Regions from separate parts of the Psychrosphaera ytuae genome, predicted to be linked through region 2. Evidence: predicted binding sites of a transcription regulator. Region 2 holds the regulator's gene; the other holds the start of a gene.
The links. Region 2 encodes FliA, which starts transcription of late flagellar genes. Its sites were predicted from a motif close to CTAAAGNTNNNNNNNNNNNNGCCGATA; they were not measured.

Region 1: a site for FliA is predicted at 3,370-3,396, ahead of J1N51_RS08760 (DUF5610 domain-containing protein). Genes of this name have one in related genera too.

Annotation. Positions count from the first base shown of each region.
Region 1 covers NZ_CP072110.1:1,951,778-1,962,638, forward strand. The annotation lists gene fusA (elongation factor G) at 1-1,202, shown strand, start outside; gene rluF (23S rRNA pseudouridine(2604) synthase RluF) at 1,330-2,070, shown strand; gene J1N51_RS08760 (DUF5610 domain-containing protein) at 2,067-3,341, opposite strand; gene J1N51_RS08765 (glutathione S-transferase family protein) at 3,528-4,505, shown strand; gene ctlX (citrulline utilization hydrolase CtlX) at 4,625-5,542, shown strand; gene J1N51_RS08775 (hydrolase) at 5,633-6,634, shown strand; gene J1N51_RS08780 (YheU family protein) at 6,631-6,849, shown strand; gene cysQ (3'(2'),5'-bisphosphate nucleotidase CysQ) at 6,853-7,683, opposite strand; gene nudE (ADP compounds hydrolase NudE) at 7,827-8,411, opposite strand; gene yrfG (GMP/IMP nucleotidase) at 8,474-9,133, shown strand; gene J1N51_RS08800 (DUF3833 domain-containing protein) at 9,126-9,701, opposite strand; gene J1N51_RS08805 (chalcone isomerase family protein) at 9,720-10,343, opposite strand; gene J1N51_RS08810 (DUF2878 domain-containing protein) at 10,347-10,861, opposite strand, start outside.
Region 2 covers NZ_CP072110.1:3,148,468-3,159,328, forward strand. The annotation lists gene fliR (flagellar biosynthetic protein FliR) at 1-65, shown strand, start outside; gene flhB (flagellar biosynthesis protein FlhB) at 78-1,208, shown strand; gene flhA (flagellar biosynthesis protein FlhA) at 1,289-3,391, shown strand; gene flhF (flagellar biosynthesis protein FlhF) at 3,414-4,955, shown strand; gene J1N51_RS13860 (MinD/ParA family protein) at 4,948-5,802, shown strand; gene J1N51_RS13865 (RNA polymerase sigma factor FliA) at 5,813-6,535, shown strand; gene cheY (chemotaxis response regulator CheY) at 6,610-6,993, shown strand; gene J1N51_RS13875 (protein phosphatase CheZ) at 7,014-7,757, shown strand; gene J1N51_RS13880 (chemotaxis protein CheA) at 7,775-9,970, shown strand; gene J1N51_RS13885 (protein-glutamate methylesterase/protein-glutamine glutaminase) at 9,981-10,861, shown strand, end outside.

The DNA.
Region 1 (10,861 bases), 1.2 Mb from region 2:
CTGGTGAAGTTGCAACTGTATCTGCAGACGAGCCACTACGTGCGTTAGCGTTCAAAATCATGGACGACCGTTTCGGTGCCCTTACGTTCATCCGTATCTACTCAGGTCGTATGAAGAAAGGTGATACTGTACTTAACTCTGCAACAGGTAAAACTGAGCGTATTGGCCGTATGGTTGAGATGCAAGCAGATGACCGTAACGAGATCTCTGAAGCGCAAGCGGGTGACATCTTAGCGGTTGTTGGTATGAAGAACGTTCAAACTGGTCACACTCTATGTGATCCTAAGCACGAATGTACTCTTGAAGCGATGATCTTCCCTGAGCCGGTAATCTCTATCGCTGTTAAGCCTAAAGATAAAGGCGGTAACGAGAAGATGGGTATCGCGATTGGTAAGATGGTTGCAGAAGATCCATCATTCCAAGTTGAGACTGACGAAGACTCAGGCGAAACTATCCTTAAAGGTATGGGTGAACTTCACTTAGACATCAAAGTAGATATCTTGAAGCGTACTTACGGCGTTGAACTAGAAGTAGGTCAGCCGCAGGTTGCATACCGTGAAACTATCACGCAAGAAATCGAAGATTCATACACGCACAAGAAGCAATCTGGTGGTTCTGGTCAGTTCGGTAAGATCGACTACCGCATCAAGCCAGGTGAGCAAAACTCAGGCTTCACTTTCAGCTCTTCAGTTGTTGGTGGTAACGTTCCTAAGGAATTCTGGCCTGCAGTTGAAAAAGGCTTCAAGAGCATGATGGAAACTGGTGTTCTAGCTGGCTTCCCAGTACTAGACGTTGAAGTTGAACTATTCGATGGTTCATTCCACGCAGTTGACTCATCAGCAGTTGCTTTCGAAATCGCAGCGAAAGGCGCATTCCGTCAATCAATGCCTAAAGCAGGTGCACAACTTCTTGAGCCAATCATGAAAGTTGACGTGTTCTCACCAGAAGACAACGTTGGTGACGTAATCGGTGACCTTAACCGTCGTCGTGGTATGATCAAAGACCAAGAAGCTGGTGCAACTGGCGTACGTATCAAAGCGGACGTACCATTATCAGAAATGTTTGGTTACATCGGTCACTTACGTACTATTACTTCAGGTCGTGGTCAATTCTCTATGGAATTCAGCCACTACAATGCATGTCCACAAAACGTTGCAGACGAAGTAATTGCTAAAGCAAAAGCTGAAAAAGAAGCTAAGTAATTTAGCCTCTTAAATAGCCTCTAAAAGCCTGCCTCGTGCAGGCTTTTTTGTTTGTGTCTGTCCGCTAAAGAGTTGTGCTACAATCACGTCCATTAGGCGTTTAATCATTTATACATTAGGATTAGTTTTGAGCGATACTCAAGCGAAAAGACTGAACAAGTTCATCAGTGAATCTGGATACTGCTCACGTCGCGAAGCCGACAAACTCATCGAGCAAAAGAAAGTCAAAATCAACGGTAAGCTACCTGAACTCGGCACTAAAGTGATGCCTGGTGACACAGTTACTGTTAATGGCAAAGCTATAGCTGCCACCGCTCAAAATAAATCAGATCGCGTATATATTGCTTACCACAAACCTATCGGCATTACTTGTACAACAGAACGTCATGTAAAAGGTAATATCGTCGATGCCGTCAATCACAAAGAGCGTATCTTTCCGATTGGTCGACTCGACAAACCCTCTGAAGGTTTAATCTTCTTGACGAGTGACGGCGACATAGTGAACAAAATTTTACGTGCAGAAAACGCCCACGAAAAAGAGTACGTCGTTACAGTTGACAAACCGTTAAACGAACGGTTTAAAGGTCGGATGGAAAAAGGGATCCCAATTCTTGGTACCGTAACCAAACCCTGCAAAGTAAAAGTGTTAGGGCCAAAGAAGTTTTCGATTATTTTGACTCAAGGATTAAATCGTCAAATCCGTCGTATGTGTGAATACTTAGGATATGAAGTGACCAAACTGAAACGAACTCGGATCATGAATGTCGATTTGAAAGGTCTCAAACCAGGCCAATGGCGTGATTTAACCAGTACTGAGATGAAACAAATCAATCAAGCTGTTAAAGGCTCTAAAAAAACAGCCGATTAATCATCGGCTGTTTGTGAAGTGGACTGTGATGCTTCATTTGAAGTGCCTTTTGCAGGGAGCAACTTAGTCGCAAACTGCTGCATGACCGTTTCAGAATAGCTATAAAACTCCACAATAGATTGTCGACCTTCCTGCTCATCTAGCTTGGCTATATTCTCTAGCAACTCAGAAAATAGTTTTTCAGGCTGATTAAATAGCTCACTTGCTCTAACTAAGCTCTCTGCTATATCGGAGGCGTATTTGCCCAGAGGTCGCAACTCTGAGAGTACGGCTGGTTTTAATAACGGCTCTTCTGGTTGATAAGCCTGTACCGCTTTAACCGAGCTGACCTGAGTTAGATTAATAGAAAAGCTACCGATCTCAGAACTGTCATAACCAAGACTTAATGCTTTTTCGAGCGCCTTTTGCATGTCACCAGAATAGAAGTCTTCGCTGAGGCTGTTTACTTCTTTCAGAAGGTCATTAATTGCTTTAAGCTCGCCTTCGTCTAGCTCTCCCTCAATACCCAGTGCAAACTCACGCTCAAAAGACGCAGCAAATCCAGCTCCGCCTGCACTTTGCGACCGACTAAACCCTTCAAGTGAGCGAGCATTTATCGTTACTTTATCACCATCACGAGTTTCTAACTCAAAGCTAAATGAGCGACCTTGAGCTGCAGACACCTGTGAATAGGTGGGTGATACAACTTCATTTAACGCTTCGCTTTCTTCGAGCTCTTCAGCATTAATCTTATCTAACAGCTCAGCATCATCACCCAAATATTGTTTAGTTAACTCTGCGAGACCTTGTCGAACTTTCGAGTTGGTTAGGTTTACATCAGCTTCAACGTCATCTGACATCAAACCCATATCTGACAAAATGCCATTAGCTTCATCAAAACCGCTTTCATAACCTTTGAGTGCAGCTTCAAGTCGACTTTCGAGTTGTTCAGGAGTTGCTCCATTCTGCGCATCTAATTTTAAACGAGCACCAATGAAGTTGAGGATATTAGAAGACGCCACATCTGCGCGACGCTCTCGAGCGTCAGACTGAGCTTGCTGGATCTGCTCGGCCGAGGTACCTCGATTATTTGGCAGTGCCTGTTCTAATTTTTTTATAACTGTTTTTTGAAATAAGGAGAAGCTCGACACCTGCTGGCCAGACAAAGTCACCGTTGAAACAGGGTTTCTTTGTGATACTTGATTTTGCGATCGTTCACTGAAATCTTGTTGTGATGCGGAGGCCGGTCTGTTTTGCAATTTATTAAATTGCGACGGGTCAAATTTAATCATGATATACCTACCTTATTTGTGCCCCTTTTATCGGCACATCACATAAAATCTTGAGCGAATATTAAACAGTTTCGTATAACTCTCTAATTCTTCAATAAAATAGAAAAAAAAGCACCGTTTTTCACAATTATACTCTAGCCTTGTGTTTGTTAGGCTTGTTACAACCAGAATTCAAAAGAGGCAATTATGGGACTACTCGTAGACGGTAAATGGCAAGATAAATGGTACGACACTAAAGAAAACCAAGGGAAGTTTAAACGAGAAAGCGCGCAACTACGCAATTGGATAACCCCAGATGGTTCAGCAGGTCCAACTGGCAAAGACGGTTTTAAAGCAGAACTAGGACGCTATCATTTGTATGTTTCCCTGGCTTGTCCTTGGGCTCATAGAACTCTAATCTTCAGAAAATTAAAAGGATTAGAACAAGCGATTTCGGTTTCAGTAGTTAGCCCAGATATGCTGAGCGAGGGTTGGGAGTTTGATAAAGACAATCACTCAACTGGCGACCACTTGTTTGACGTCTCTTTTATGCATCAAATCTACACCAAGCACAATCCAACTTACTCTGGGCGTGTAACAGTACCTGTGTTATGGGACAAAAAAACCAATCAAATTGTCAGTAATGAATCCGCAGAAATTATTCGGATGATGAACGATGCTTTCGATCACCTAACAGATAACCACGAAGATTTTTATCCTGCACACTTAGCAGATGCAATTGATGAGATTAACGATGAGGTCTACCACGCTATCAACAATGGTGTGTACAAGTGCGGGTTTGCTACCGAGCAGGATGCCTACGAGGAAGCATTCGACAATTTATTTATTGCGCTCGATAAACTTGAAGCAAGGCTTAGTATTCAACGCTACTTAGTAGGCTCAACTCTAACCGAAGCAGACTGGCGTTTATTCACAACGCTTATCCGATTTGATGCTGTTTATGTGGGCCATTTTAAGTGTAACCACAGAACTATCGAAAGTTACCCACACTTGTCCGGGTATTTACGAGAGTTATATCAATGGCCTGGAGTGGCAGACACAGTTGACTTCTATCATATCAAACGTCATTACTACTTTAGCCATACCATGATTAACCCGACTCAAATCGTCCCGAAAGGTCCAGGAGTGGATTATTCAGCACCCCATAACAGAGATCGTTTGTGATAGAGGGTGGTTACAAAACCAAGTTGCGGTGGAGTATGGTCATCCACCGCAAGTATGTACATTTTTAGTCAACAAAGCCGTACAATTGCGTTTTATTGTAGATTAAAAAGAGAACCTATATGTCGAATATCGGCCACGCACCGAGCGCAGTCGTTATGATCCGCCCTCATCAATTTGTCACCAACCCTCAAACGTCTGGCGACAATGCGTTTCAGCAAGTCCCTTCGGATCCAAATGCCATCAAGGCGTTGGCCTACCAGCAGGTAACGGACGTTGCAGAGTTATTGATGAGAAAAGGCGTAGAGGTCATATTATTCGAGGATGAAACCGATTTAACGCCAGACTCAGTATTTCCCAATAATTGGTTTACAACTCATAACGATGGTGCCCTATGTGTTTATCCAATGTATCCAGAAAATCGTCGATTGGAGCGACGCCAAGATGTATTGGACAAGCTCATTAATGATTATCAGGTCAATTACTTTATCAACTATTCACATTTTGAGTCTCAACATCAGTTTTTAGAAGGCACTGGTGCCATGGTCTTAGATCATGTCAACCGCATTGCCTACGCAGTTCGTTCACATCGATGCTCTGAACAAGTGTTTAACTTATTTTGTCGTCAACACAACTTCCAAGGGGTGTTGTTTGATGCATCAGACAACTTGGGTAATCCAATTTATCACACTAACGTATTGATGTGCGTTGCCAGTGATTTTGTCATGATAAGCGATGAGATGATCCGAGATACAAAGCAACGAGCCATGGTCGTAAATGCCATCCAAGCAAGTGGTAAACAGCTAATCTCGTTAACAGAATCACAAATCAATCAGTATGCAGGTAATGCTCTCGAACTACAGGGTAAAGATAAAAAGTACCTTGCCCTATCGACCACTGCATTGGGCTGCTTAACTGACGATCAACGTAACACCATCTCATCACACGTTACGCTGTTACCTTGTGACGTAACTGCCCTTGAATACGCAGGTGGCTCGATACGATGTATGTTAGCGGGTATTCACTTACACAAAAAGTAAATAACCTTATTGGCCTTGGGGTTGAACTAACTAGACCCTTTACCATAGAATTAGTCCCCCCTCATGATGAGGTAGTAGTATGAGGACATCATGATAGTAGAATCGAAGTTTAAACCCGCATGGTGGCTGAACAACCGCCATTTACAGACGATTGTTCCAAGGTTTTATTCTGTTCCAAATTCGTTCCGTCCGTTTGAACAAGAGTTCAATTTATCCGATGGTGATTTTATCGAACTGATTTGGAGTCGCTCCCCTGCTTATATCCAAGAGCAGTCGCCAATCGTTTTGATTTTGCATGGTCTTGAGGGGTCTGTTGATAGTTTCTACGCCAAACGAATGATGAATGCCGTTCACGAACAAGGTTGGACTGCATTACTCATGCAATTTAGAGGCTGTGGCAAAAAGCCAAATCGCCATGCCAAAAGCTACCATTCAGGTCAAACAGAAGATGTGTTTGAACTGATCCAATATATAAAACGCAAATTTCCACACAATCCACTTTACGCTATTGGCTTTTCGCTCGGTGGCAATATGCTAGCGAAATACGTCGGCGAACAAGATCTGTCATTTTTAAGTGGTGCCGTGGTGATTTCTGCACCTCTTGATTTAGCCATTTGTGCCAAAGCAATAGGTAACGGATTTGCCAAGGTTTATCAAAAGTACTTAGTCGATAAACTTCGTAACAAAACCAAACTCAAACTGTCATTGATGCAAGATCGCTTTCCCGTCAATATAGATGAGAAAGGGCTTGATAAAATTAAGGTCCTAACCGAGTTTGATGAAGCGATAACGGCCCCTATCAATGGTTTTGATAGTGCAACCGAGTACTATCAACAATGCAGTGCCAATCGCTTCTTGAAAACAGTAAAAACTCCGACTCTCATCATTCATGCAGAGGACGATCCCTTTATGACGCCTGACGTTGTGCCGTCAGCCGACATGCTCGCTAGTAATGTCGTTTTGGAATTGAGTAAATCCGGCGGCCACGTCGGTTTTATTACTGGTAATAATCCGTTCAAACCGATTTTTTGGACTGAAACTAGAAGCATCGAATATATCAAAGAGCTTGAGTCTAATAGGATCGAACTATGATTGTGCCATGGCAGCAATTAAACCCTGATACGCTCGAGAGTATTCTTGAAGAGTTTATCATGCGTGAGGGTACCGATTACGGCGAATATGAAGTCTCATTGGATGACAAAAAAAGTCAGTTACAAGAGCAACTTCGTCGTGGAGACATTGTATTGGTTTATTCTGAGTTACACGAAACCGTAAACCTAATGCCAGCTTCTGAATTCAAAGGCTGATATTTAATCTCGGCGGGAGCCGTGCGGAATGATCACTGTCGACCAGTCTAAGCTGCGATCAGCGCCAACAAAAAAGTCCGGATTTAGTAGTGACTCTCGTTGGTTGTAACTCAAAGGCTCAAACTCAGAGTCAATGATAAGTCCCCCAGCCTCTTCAACGATAATTTGTGGAGCACCTGTATCCCACTCTCCAGTCGGCCCAACTCGAATGTAAATGTCGGCTTTGCCTTCTGCCACCAAACATGATTTTAGTGCGCAGCTACCTAGCGATATAAACTGTAAACTGATGCCTGGTTTGATGTACTTGGTAATAGTTTCGAGGGTCTGTACACGACTTATCGCAACAATAAGGTGTGGCTTGGTTGGGTCGATGATATTGGCTTCAAGGCGAGTCTGTTTTTGTTTTTTAACCTTGTACGCCCCTAATCCTTTGGCGGCCCAATAAAACTCGCCAGTCACAGGTGCATGAATAACACCTAACACGGGTTGGTTATTTCGAATCAGGGCAATATTTACAGCAAAGTCAGGACGTCCGGCAACAAACTCTTGAGTTCCATCAAGGGGGTCAACGAGCCAATACTCTGACCATGATTCGCGGTCACTTAACTGCAAACCTTCACTTTCTTCTGACACAATTGGTGTGTTTGGTGTCAGTGCTTTGAGCGCATTAATCACCACATCGTTTGCAGCAAAATCTGCGCTCGTAACTGGAGATTCATCGGCCTTGCTAAATTGCTCAAAATCTTTATCCGAAAAGAACTCTAATATTGCCTCACCAGCGCGCTTTGCGATATGGCGTACTTCGGTTGCTAGTTCTTTTAGATCTCGATCCACGACGGCCTCCTAGTGTGTAGCTACCACCCTAGGATAGCCTATCATAAAAGGGTCTGCCTATTATTAATCCGAATGAAGGTAGTCAAATGGTGATAAATTAAACAGGCGTGATTACTGTGAGTACGTCAAAAATAATTATCTCGTTATTTTTTAAGTAGAGACTTCGCCATCAATAGCGCACTTACACTTCTTGATTCATTAAAATCAGGGTGTTCCATTAAGTCCTGAAACGCAGACCATGACCAAACTTCTTTTTCCAATGGCTCTGGCTCATCACCAGGCAACGACGCTTCGTACAAGTCTGATGCAATAAAAATATGCATTTTTGCCGAAGAATAAGTCGGCGCTGTTAGTAAGGTTTTGAGCTTAGTTAAGCGTCGAGCACCAAACCCTATTTCTTCTTTTAATTCTCGATTAGCCGCTTCTTCCGGTGTTTCACCAGCATCTATCAAACCTTTTGGAAAACCTAATTCGTAAGTATGGGTTCCGGCCGCATACTCTCGAACTAACATCATTTCATCATCGTTTAAACAAGGGACAACCATAACTGCTCCACGGCCCGAACCCTTCATTCTTTCATAGATGCGCTTTTCGCCATTTGCAAACGTAAGGTCAATTTGCTCGATTTTAAATAGCTTGCTTTGTGCCACCAGCTCGGCACTTTCAATCTCTGGAAGGGTTTGGTTTTGCCATTCTCGAGTGACTGGTTCTTTTTGTTTTCCCGACATAATCACCTTCTGCTAAAATCGATATCACACGCTTAACTATAACGACTCTCACTAAGAAATCTATGCTTAATTGGACGAATATCGACACAGTATTGTTAGATATGGACGGGACCCTTCTCGACCTGCATTTTGACAATCACTTTTGGATGGAACACACCCCAAAAGCCTATGCAGTAAAACACGGCATTTCACTAGAGCACGCCAAAATCTTACTTAAAGAAAAGAACGATGAAGTATATGGTCAACTCGAGTGGTACTGCTTAGATTATTGGCAAACAACGTTAGATTTGCCCATCGTCGAGCTAAAACGTGAAATACAACACCTAATCCAACTTCGCGATGACACTATTCCGTTTTTGGACGCGCTCAAAGGGGCTGGTAAAGAAGTAATATTAGTGACGAATGCGCACCCTAACTCTTTAAGCCTCAAAGTCGAACGTACCGAGTTGGACACTCACATAGACCAGTTAATCTCTTGTCATCAATTTGGAGAATGCAAAGAGAGCCAGAAGCTATGGCATCAACTCGAGGCCCACTTAGGCTTTGATCCCAAGCGAACCTTGTTCGTCGATGACTCAATGAGGGTTTTAAAATCGGCTAAGCAGTACGGTATTGCTCACCTTCTCGCAGTAGCAAATCCAGATAGTAAAAAAGCGGCTTGGCCACTCGATGGTTTTGTTAACGTAACTGACTATCGCAATATAATCGACGACATTAAGTAGGCTTATCGCAAGATCTCAATGGCGTTTGTTTATCGAAAAAGATGGTAATTTCGGCGACAGTTATACCAAATTTTTTCATTTTGGTTCGGTTCATCATGCGGTATTCATCTAATTGATACATCCAATCGTCCAAGAAGAATGAATAATTAGAGCCATCGAGGTTTAGGTTTAGTGTGTATTGCCACTGAAAACCAAACCCTATTGCCTCACCCTTAGCCTGTCCAGTTACATCTGCAGCGGTTCCTGAATATTGTCCTGATGGTGATTTGACCAATTGCCAAATCCTTTGATCGACCTCACCATCGGCGTAATAGAACATTTCATCGAGTTCACCAGTGCGTTCTCCTGGTGTTTTACCCTGTTGCCATGTCCCAGTCATTTCGACACAAAAACGCCTTGTCACCTTATCTGTATAATCTTGAACCATACCCCAAGCGACCACATCACCGTTAAAGTAACTGTCTAATTCGAACTTAGGCGTTGTCCCTTCGTATTCTTCCACATTGGTACTACAGCCTGTCAGTAGTGCCATAGAGGCGAGTAAACTGGTTATCGTTGAGCGTCTCACGATCAGCTCCTTACAAAATTATTTAATACCTAGCAGTTTCTTACGTAACTTTGGCTCACTTGTATCAGGAGAAAGCCAAATATCTAAAAAGATTCTGGCAAAATACGGGTCAGGTTGCCGTGCCAACTCTTGTTGATTGTAAAAAAACACCGACTGACCATCTTGAACCAGAAGTGCAAGCCGATCGCCTTTTTTTAGATTCGGCCACACTTTTTTCAACCAAGGTACATAAGCTTCATATTGGTCGGCTTTGAGATTTAAGTGCTGCCATTGTTCAATCGTGCTATCTATGAGCTCGTCGGCTTTAATATCTCTCTTATAGCGGATTTCTAATACCAAGGGGGCTTGTTCATACCATGTATAATTAGGGTCTATCTTGCCCGAATGGTTAAACAAATAGCTGTCATATACATCCCAAAACAAATAACTAAATTCAGCCATACCGACTTGTTTAAGTTGTGTCGATGCTGAGGTTTTAAATGTTGCTCCGTCAATTTGATAGGACGTTACTGGAGTCGAGCTGTGTTGGTGCTGATCAGTTGTTATAGCTGAACTTGCATGCACTAGCTCTACAGCAAAAGCACAAATCATACAAAGCGCTGTACAAAGTGATTTTATCGTCAGTCCTCTTAAACTTGTCATTACTCAACTCCTATTTTGGTTTTGAAGGTGATTTAAGTTGCTGTCTGAAGGCGATGGATGGTTTAACCAATCGATATATCGAGTCAAACCCCAAAACAACGGCCCCCAAATAAATGCAAATACGATAAACGTTACTGAATAACTGTAGCCTATTTGAATCGCGCCAAGTTTGACTCCCGCTAAATAACTAAGAGGCCCGGAGACCGCACCACCGATAAAAGCAAGTAAAGGTTGTTTTTGAAAATACGCAAGGCTGTGATTTAAGGTCATTGCAAACGCCATCCAAAGTACCACCAACCAGGGCGGGATTAGCCAATGGACGAGTAAGCCATGCTGAAATTCGAACACGCCGAAAAACATCAATAACGAATCAACAACCACACCAATTAAGGCCGCAATTGCCATGATTTTCTTGTCGTGTTGAGTTTCTGAAGTAAAGCGAAAGTGGAGAAAAAAGATAAGAGCGGCCAACGGTATAAAAGCGTTGCCGATTAAAATGGACCCAAACCAAATAAGTT
Region 2 (10,861 bases):
TCTTTCATTTTGATAACAATTGGGAGAAATCCATTGAATACATGTGTGATCTCATCAATTGTTAAGGTGACATAGCAATGGCAGAAGAATCCGATCAGGAAAAAACCGAAGAACCCACGGCCAAGCGTCTCGATGACGCCCGAAAAAAAGGCCAAATAGCGCGTTCTAAAGAGCTCGGAACCACAGCCGTACTGGTTGCAAGTGCGGCTGCACTTCTTATTTTTGGCGATGACTTAGGCCGTCAATTAATGGAAGTTATGCAACAACAGTTTACCCTGGACCGAGATGATGCCTTTGATACGACCAAAATGTTTGGTGTGTGGGGAGAAGTGTTGTCTCACATCATGGTGCCTATCATTGGTATATTCGCGGTGGTTTTAGTTGCGGCTTTTGTCGGTAATAGTTTACTTGGTGGAATGAATTTTAGCTGGCAAGCGATGGCGCCTAAGTTTTCTAAAATGTCACCGCTAAAAGGGTTTAAGCGAATGTTTGGGCCACAAGCTGCAATGGAGCTGTTTAAGTCGATACTAAAAGTGGCAGTGGTGGCCGCAGTCGCTATCTGGCTTGTAAGTGTGTTTTTGCAAGACATCTTGTATTTGAGTATCCAAGACCTGCCCGGTAATACTTATGACGCGACAGAGCTACTGGGGTGGATATTTTTAGGCTTGTGCTGCTCGACATTAGTTATTTCGATGGTTGATGTGCCGTTTCAAAAATGGAACCACAACAAACAGCTCAAAATGACCAAGCAGGAAGTTAAAGACGAGTTTAAAAATACCGAGGGTAACCCTGAAATCAAAGGGCGTATTCGCCAAGCTCAACGAGAGATCTCACAGCGTAAAATGATGTCAGAAGTTCCCAATGCTGACGTTGTTGTTACCAACCCAACGCACTATTCTGTCGCGATTAAGTACGACACTGAAAAGTCTAGTGCCCCATACGTAGTCGCAAAAGGCGCGGATATGATAGCGATGCATATTCGAAAAATTGCCAAAGAAAAAGACGTGCCAATTATCGAAACTCCGCTACTTACCAGATCGATTTATTACACAACGGATATAAACCAGGAGATCCCAGAGCAACTGTTTGTTGCGGTCGCACAAGTACTGGCTTATGTGTATCAACTCGACCTGCATCAAAAAGGCAAAGGTAAAAAACCAAAACCGCTTGATAAAGAACTGCCTATCCCTCCAGAAATGCGGTATTAATCGCCTGTCATTTTGTTGACTTACAATTTGGCCTAAAGCTTGCTCCATCGATACTAATTCAAGAGTTTTTGGTAGTTGTGATGGAACTAGCTGGAAAATTAAATCAGGTTTTTTCAAAAGAAAATGCGCATTATATTAATGGTTTAGGTGTACCTCTATTCATTTTGGCGGCCCTCGCCATGGTGGTGTTACCTCTACCTGCAATCATGCTGGATATTTTATTCTCGTTTAATATCGCGTTGGCATTGGTGATTCTGTTAGTGACGGTTTATACCCTTAAACCACTCGATTTTGGTGCATTTCCTACCGTTATTTTGATTGCAACTGTACTACGCTTGGCCCTAAACGTGGCCAGTACTCGTGTTGTTCTGCTAGAAGGACATGAAGGTGGTGATGCCGCTGGTAAGGTTATCGAAGCCTTTGGTAGCGTTGTTATTGGTGGTAACTATGCGGTTGGTTTAGTGGTATTTGCGATCCTCGTTATCATCAACTTTGTGGTTGTCACAAAAGGTGCGGGTCGTATCTCAGAAGTAACTGCTCGATTTACTCTTGATGCTATGCCGGGTAAACAAATGGCAATCGACGCCGACCTGAATGCGGGCTTTATTACACCTGAACAAGCCAAAGCACGCCGCGAAGAAATCGGTAAAGAAGCTGATTTTTATGGCTCTATGGACGGTGCGTCTAAGTTTGTTAAAGGTGACGCAATAGCAGGTATCATCATCCTGTTTATTAACATCATCGGTGGCTTGTTTATTGGTATGATCCAGCATGACTTAGCCTTTGGTGAAGCCGCTGAAATATACACTATTCTTACAATCGGTGACGGCCTAGTCGCGCAAATTCCGGGTCTATTGTTATCGATTGGTACTGCGATTGTCGTTACCCGTCAAAATACTGACCAAGAGATGGGAAAACAGTTTTCTACCCAACTTGGTACAGAAAAGGTTATGTATGTCGCGGGTGGCGTTCTATTTGCTATGGGTCTTGTCCCTGGCATGCCTCATCTTACCTTTTTGGGCTTTGGTGCGTTACTGATAGGCGCGGCGTATTTTACGAGTAAAAAAGCGGCGGAAGCTGCACAAGTGGCTGAACAAGAAGAAGCCGAAAAACCAATCCAAGATCCGCAAGAAGTAGCAGAAAACAAAGACGTAAGTTGGGAAGATGTTAGCCACGTTGACACAATCGGTCTAGAGGTGGGTTATCGTTTAATCCCACTCGTTGACAAAGGCCAAGGTGGCGAACTGTTATCGCGCATAAAAGGCGTGAGACGTAAGTTAAGTCAAGAATTAGGGTTTTTGGTTCCTGCGGTTCACATTCGTGACAACCTAGATTTAGATCCGAACTCATACCGAATTACTCTGATGGGTGTTGTCGTCGGTGAAGCGGAAATTCGTCATGATCGCGAGTTAGCGATTAATCCAGGTCAAGTTTTTGGCAAAGTGGAAGGTCTTGAAACAGTAGACCCTGCATTTGGTTTAGAGGCGGTTTGGATTGAAGCGGCTAACCGCGATAAAGCGCAGTCCCTAGGTTACACTGTTGTAGACGCTGCAACCGTTGTTGCGACGCATATCAGTCAGTTACTGACAAACAACGCAGCTCAATTATTAGGTCACGAAGAAACTCAAAACCTCTTAGAGATGATCCAAAAGAATTATCCAAAACTCGTCGATGGTTTAGTACCAGATATGCTGTCACTTTCGGTACTGACTAAAGTATTGCAAAACTTGCTTAATGAGAGCGTTACGATTCGCGATATGCGATCGATTATTCAAACCCTTGTTGAGTACGCTCCCAAAAGCCAAGATCCTGATGTATTAACGGCTGCGTGCCGAATTGCACTGCGTAGATTTATCGTTCAAGACGTCGCTGGTGCGACCCCTGAAATACCTGTCATAACCTTGGCGCCAGAGTTGGAACAGATGTTGCAACAGAGCATGCAGAGCGCTGGTAACGAGGGTGCCGGCATTGAGCCAGGCTTAGCAGAACGGATTCAAACGTCGCTAGCCGAAGCGCATAGAAATCAGGAATTACAGGGTGAGCCGTCAATCTTATTGACCTCGGGTATGTTGAGAAGCGTATTATCGCGATTCGTAAAACACAGCCTCCCTGGATTGGTTATCTTGTCATACCAAGAAATTCCAGAAGAAAAACAAATAAAGATTGTAAGTTCAGTTGGTTAAGTCCGGGTGACGGAGGTTTAAAGTGAAAATTAAGCGTTATTTTGCAAAAGATATGAGAACTGCATTAACTCAAGTTAAAGAAGAGTTGGGACCGGATGCTGTTATTATGTCGAACAAGAAGACCTCAACCGGCGTTGAAATTGTAGCGGCGATAGACTCTGACGCTGAAGCACCTGCAACTCAAGTTAAGCCAGCTGCACAAGTTCAGCAACCAGCGTCACAAGCGAGCGCACAGCCGAACAATTTTGACGGTCCGAACGCTGATGGCGCAGCTAAAATTGCGAGTTCTTTAGAAGAACTACTAAAGCGTCAGCGTAACCAAAACAGCGAGGCGAACGCATCACAGCCTCTATCAAACCGATTGGATCAAGAGCCTGTTCGAACTTCTCCTGTTGCACCAACTGCATACTCTGAGGCGACGCAGCCACTGTCTAACCAACAAAAATCAGAACTTGCGACGCAAGCTTTGTCACAACAAGCTGAATCAGAGTTTGAGCAATGGTTAAACAAAGCGCGTAATACCGTACAAGAAAACGTCGAACCTCATCAAGGGGCACAATTGAGTGCACCTGAGCAAGCGGCTGCATCAGCGCAACAAGCACCTGTTCGTAATGTCGTTGAAGGTCAGTTTGATCAGCAACTGTCAGAACTTCGCAATGAAATGAGCTCAATTAAAGAGTTATTAAAACACCAAGTTTCTGAGTTGATGTGGCAAGACGTCAACCGAAAAGCCCCTGTCAAAGCCATGTTGATTAACAAATTAAAAGACATGGGCTTGTCTGGTGGTGTTTCAGAGCATTTGTCACACTTTGTCGACGAACAAGTAGAGTCTAATCAAGCTTGGCCACAAATGCTCTCAAGCTTAACAGAACAGTTAAGCACCACTGACAATGAGATCATTAAGCGCGGAGGCGTTTATTCACTTGTCGGCCCAACGGGGGTTGGCAAAACTACAACGATTGCAAAGCTTGCTGCTCGATTCGCACAAATTCACGGAGCGGATAAGGTTGGCCTGATAACAACCGATAGCTTTAGAATTGGTGCGTTAGAGCAGCTAGCAACCTATGCCAAAATCCTTGGCTGCCCATTAAAGCAAGCGAAGGACACTGAGCAACTGTCAGAAGCGATTTATCAGTTACGCGACAAAAAGCTATTGCTAATTGACACTGCTGGTATGTCACAACGTGACATTAAATTGACAGAGCGCCTTAACCACCTATTGACCCGTTCTCGCGTTAATATCAAAAATTACCTCGTATTATCCGCGACGTCACAAATGAGTGTTTTGCAAGAAAGTGTGCAACATTTTAAAACAATTCCACTATCTGGCTGTATCTTTACTAAAATAGATGAGTCATTGAGTTTAGGAGAGTTGATTAGTGTTGCAATTCACAACCGTTTACCAATTGGTTATTTAACCAACGGTCAACGAGTGCCTGAGGACATAAGGGTTGCAAATGCCGACAAAATTGTGCAAAAAGCTAATCAGCTATATGAACTTAAACAAAAAGTTTCTAACAAAAAGAATAAGGTAGTGCCAAAAGCAGTAGGCATGTATGATTAGTGATAACACTCTCGATCAAGCTAGCGGTTTACGAAATATGTCGATAGCGAAAAAAACAAAAGTCGTTGCAGTAACAGGTGGAAAAGGCGGTGTTGGCAAGACCAGTGTCTCACTTAACACCGCGATAGCGCTGGCGCAATCTGGCCAAAATGTACTGGTATTGGACGCCGATTTGGGCCTAGCAAACTGTGACGTTATGTTAGGTTTGCGTGTTCATAAAAATTTATCCCACGTTTTATCTGGCGAGGCTGAACTTGACGATATTCTTGTCGAAGGTCCTCACGGTATAAAAATTGTTCCGGCGACCTCGGGCTCCATCGATATGGTGGAATTATCTCCTGCCCAACACGCTGGACTAATCCGTGCGTTTAGCGAAATGAAAACCCCAGTCGATGTGTTTATTGTCGATACTGCTGCGGGTATTTCAGATATGGTTTTATCCTTTTCAAGAGCGTCTCACGAAGTTTTGGTCGTTGTTTGTGACGAACCTACCTCGATCACAGATGCATACGCGCTAATCAAAGTACTTAATCGCGACCACGGTGTAAGCAAATTTAAAGTCGTTGCTAACATGGTTCGCACTATCAAAGAAGGCCAAGACCTTTTCAAAAAGTTAACCTTGGTTACCGACCGCTTTTTAGAGGTAAACCTGGAACTTACTGCTATTATTCCTTTTGATGATAATTTGAGAAAAGCGGTTCGTCGTCAACGCGCAATTGTTGATGCTTTTCCGCGCTCACCTTCGGCTGTCGCATTTAAAACGCTGGCGGCTAAGATTAATAAGTGGCCTGCGCCAAGTCATGCGTCTGGTAACTTAGAGTTTTTTTTAGAGCAACTTGTCAACTAAGAGGTCACTGTTGAACAATAAAGTAGCATCAGCCTACGAAGCTCAACAAACACTGACGGACACAGTGGAAAAGCACGCTGTACTAGTAAAAAGGATTGCTCATCATTTGGCGGCTCGGCTGCCTGACAGCGTACTAGTTGAAGACTTAATTCAAGCCGGCATGATTGGTTTGATAGAGGCATCAAAAAACTTTGATCACAGTAAAGGCGCAAGTTTTGAGACCTTTGCCGGGATCAGAGTGCGTGGTGCTATGCTCGACGAAATTAGAAAAGGGGATTGGACACCGCGTTCGGTCCACAGAAACGCTCGACTTATAGCGGACAAAATCAACGAATTAGAATCTCAACTCGGTAGGGATGTCAAAGATGCCGAAGTCGCAAAGGCACTTGAGATGCCAATCGATCAATATTACTCCATGGTTAAAGACGCGGCCGCAGGTAAGGTCATAGGCATTGAGGACCTTGGAGTGAGTGAAGATGTGGTGTCTTGGGGCGTTGATGAAGACGCAGATGAGACATACGGAGAGTTAGAAAAATCGGCCTTCTATCACAATCTCGCAGAAATGATAAAGTCGCTTCCTGAACGAGAAGCACTAATTTTGTCGCTTTATTATGATGATGAGCTAAATTTAAGAGAGATAGGCTCGGTATTGAATGTAAGTGAGTCACGAGTTAGCCAAATTCACAGCCAAGCAATGTTGAGGTTGAAGGCAAGAATGAAAGATTGGCAGTAAATAAACTTGTAACTTGGTTATTTTTATTAATAATAATTACTGTATTTTAATAATTTACCTCACTGGAGGATGCTTTGGATAAGAATATGAAAATTCTTGTTGTTGACGACTTTTCAACAATGAGAAGAATCATCAAAAACCTGCTTCGCGATTTGGGCTTCACAAATGTTTCAGAAGCAGATGACGGCAGCACTGCATTACCGATGCTTCAAAACGGTGATTTCGACTTTGTCGTAACAGACTGGAACATGCCGGGAATGCAAGGAATCGACTTGCTACGAGAGATTCGTAAAGACGAAAAACTTAAACACATGCCTGTCATGATGGTTACAGCGGAAGCGAAAAAAGAGCAGATCGTTGCGGCTGCGCAAGCGGGCGTAAACGGCTATATCGTTAAACCTTTCACTGCGGCGACTTTGAAAGGCAAGCTGGACAAAATTTTCGAACGTCTAGAATAATCTAGCCATAAGGAGTCGATATGTCTTCAAAGGCAACTCCGCAGATTAGTCTTGATGACGCTAAAGCGCTGGTGGCAGCGCTTGAAGCGGGTGAAAACGAGTCTGCCAACGAAATAGTTAAAAGGTTAACAAATCAAGAGAACCGTGAACTCTTTGATGAGGTTGGTAAGCTAACTCGTCAACTCCACGATTCGTTACGTAACTTTCAACTCGATCCTAAGATCGCAAATTTGGCGACGGACTATATTCCTGATGCTAAAGAGCGCCTGAACTACGTAATGAATATTACGGAGGAGGCCGCAAACAAAACGATGGATGCGATCGATGCGAGTTTACCTTTAGCCGATAAAATAAATAGTGACGTTGCGAGGCTAAAACCCGAGTGGGAAAAGCTAATGCAACGACAAATAGAATTGGGCGAATTTAAGTCTCTGTGCTATAGCATTAATGACTTTATGCAACAAGCTGAAACAGATACGGCAAAAATTCACTCACTAATGACAGAAATTTTGTTAGCACAAGACTTCCAAGACCTAACGGGTCAGGTGATTAAACGAGTAATCGAACTTGTGCAAGAAGTTGAAGAAAGTTTGATTCATCTACTAACGGTATTTGGTGAACCAAGTTCAACTGCGACTAATGAAGCGAAAAAACCAGCCGATAAAAACGGTGCTGAGGGTCCAATCATTGATGCAGAAACTCGTGAAGATGCGGTTTCGAGCCAAGATGAAGTGGATGACCTGTTATCTAGTTTAGGTTTTTAGATTAGGGGAGATGCCGAATGGCATTGGACGTGGATCAAGAGATACTCCAGGACTTCTTAATTGAAGCCGCTGAAATACTGGAGTTGTTATCAGAAGAATTGGTTGAACTGGAAAATGATCCAGAAAATGCTGATTTGTTAAACTCAATTTTCCGAGGCTTTCACACTGTTAAAGGTGGTGCGGGCTTCTTAGCATTAACCAATTTAGTTGATGCCTGTCACGGTGCGGAAAACGTTTTCGATATACTCCGAACCGGAAAGCGAAGCGTTACGCCAGAATTGATGGACGTAATCTTACAGGCTCTTGATACCGTCAACGAGATGTTTGAACAAGTTAAGCAAGGAGATCAACCAGATCCTGCTGACCCAGAACTTCTCGCTGCTCTACACCGCTATTGCCAACCTGCCAGTGCAGATGAGGCTCCTGCTGCTGAAGAAACACCTGCACCAGTTGAGGATGCTGGTGGTGACGACGAATTTCTTGACTTTGAAGACTTTAGTGCCGAACCAACTGATGGAGCAGGCGCAGCAGATTCTGAGTCAGTAGACGAAATTACTGAAGATGAATTTGAAGCACTACTCGATGAACTTCATGGTAAGTCTGGTCCTGCAAGCTCTTCAAGCAATGAACCTGCGGCGTCGTCTAGCTCGAGTGATGAAATCAGTGATGATGAATTTGAAGCGCTGTTAGATGAGTTGCATGGTAAAGGCTCATTTAAAACGGAAGACTCAAGTAGTAAGCCTGCCGCGACACCACCACCAAGCAGCGGTGATGATGAAATTACCGATGACGAGTTTGAATCTCTGCTTGACGAGATTCACGGAAAAGGTGCAGGTCCAACAGACAAAGCTAATAAGCCTCAGGCGTCTGAACCAAAAGCGCCAGCAAAACCAGAGCCTAAAAAGCCTACGCCACCGCCGAAACCACCTGAAAAACCTGCTGCTCCAGCCGCACCAGCTGCCAAAGCGCCAGCTAAAGCTCCAGCAAAAAGTGGTGGAGCCAAAGGTCAACCAGCACCAGCTGAAACAACGGTTCGTGTTGATACAAAACGCCTAGACGAAATCATGAACATGGTTGGTGAACTTGTATTGGTTCGCAACCGATTAGTTAGTCTCGGCGTAAATTACGGCTCTGATGAAGCCATGACAAAAGCGATATCAAATCTCGATGTTGTAACGGGTGATCTGCAAGGCGCAGTCATGAAAACTCGTATGCAGCCAATCAAAAAGGTATTTGGTCGTTTCCCTCGAGTTGTTCGAGACTTGGCGCGGAGCTTAAACAAAGAAATCACCCTAGAGTTAGTGGGTGAAGATACAGATTTAGATAAAAACTTGGTTGAGGCACTTGCTGATCCGTTGGTTCACTTGGTTCGAAACTCTGTTGACCACGGTATTGAAATGCCTGCAGATCGTGAAGCTGCGGGTAAAGCAAGAATGGGTACAGTTCGCCTTTCTGCTTCACAAGAAGGTGACCATATTCTACTTACCATCGAAGATGACGGTAAAGGTATGGACCCTAATAAGTTAAAAGATATCGCCATTTCAAAAGGTGTGTTAGATGCGGATGCGGCCGCTAGGCTCTCTGACACCGAAGCGTACAATTTGATTTTTGCACCGGGCTTCTCAACGAAAGAAGAGATATCAGATATTTCTGGCCGTGGTGTGGGAATGGACGTTGTAAAAACCAAAATTACCCAGCTGAACGGTTCGGTAGAAATCGACTCAGAGTTAGGGCGTGGTACAACATTAGAAATTAAAGTTCCACTGACCTTGGCTATTCTACCAACGTTGATGGTTGTTGTTGGTGACTTGATATTTGCGTTGCCGTTATCAACTGTTAACGAAATCATTCATTTAGACTTAACCAAAACAAACATCGTAGACGGTCAACAAACGGTGATTGTAAGGGAAAAAGCAATCCCGCTCTTCTACCTAGAAGATTGGTTAATTAAAGGCTCGGATCGCCACAGTCGTCAAAAAGATGACAAGGGACATGTCGTTGTAATTCAAATTGGTGCTCAGCAAGTCGGTTTTGTTGTGGACTCACTGATTGGACAAGAAGAAGTCGTTATTAAGCCACTTGATGCAATGTTGCAAGGTACGCCTGGTATGGCGGGTGCAACGATCACATCAGATGGTGGCATTGCGTTAATCTTTGATGTACCAAACTTATTGAAGCACTACGCGAAACGTTCCAACTTAAGGTTCAAATAATAAAACAATAATGACCATTTCTGTTCTTGTAGTTGATGACTCGGCGTTTTTCCGACGCCGAGTCACTGAAATCCTCAATGATCATCCCGAATTAAACGTCATAGGCAGTGCCGCAGATGGTCGAGAAGCTGTCAGCGAAACTCAACGCTTAAAACCAGATGTCATCACTATGGACATCGAAATGCCGGTACTTGATGGTATCAGTGCGGTTCGTGAAATTATGGCGAGTACACCTACGCCAATAATTATGTTCTCATCTTTGACACACGATGGAGCCAAAGCCACGCTTAATGCGCTAGAGGCGGGAGCTTTAGACTTCTTGCCAAAGCGTTTTGAAGATATTGCTAAGAACAAAAAAGAAGGCACTCAGTTATTACAAGAGCGAGTATTACAACTCGGTAAGGGCAAACGAGCTAGTTCGCCAGCGAGAGCGCCAAGAGCCGAATTAAGCCGTTCTACCCTTCGTTCATCTGACGTAAGTAATCGCGATAGTAGAACGATAAGCTCACGAACGGAAACAAGAACTAGTGGGTTTGGGTCGTCATCAGATTTATCTCGAGAGTCAACCAGCTCGCGTATGGCGCGAGTTAGAGAACGTCTAGCTGGAAGCAGAGAACTTTCTTCGGAACCTATTTCGAGGTCAGAATCTAGTTCTCGAAAGAGTGATAAAACTTATAAGTTGGTAGCTATCGGAACATCCACTGGTGGCCCTGTGGCGTTGCAGCGAGTCTTGTCTGAACTACCAGCTAATTTTCCATTACCTATTCTTATCGTCCAACACATGCCGGCAGCATTTACTCCGGCATTTGCAAGTAGATTAAACAATCAATGTCGAATTGGTGTTAGCGAAGCTAAAAGTGGCGACGTATTAAAAGCCGGGCATGCTTATTT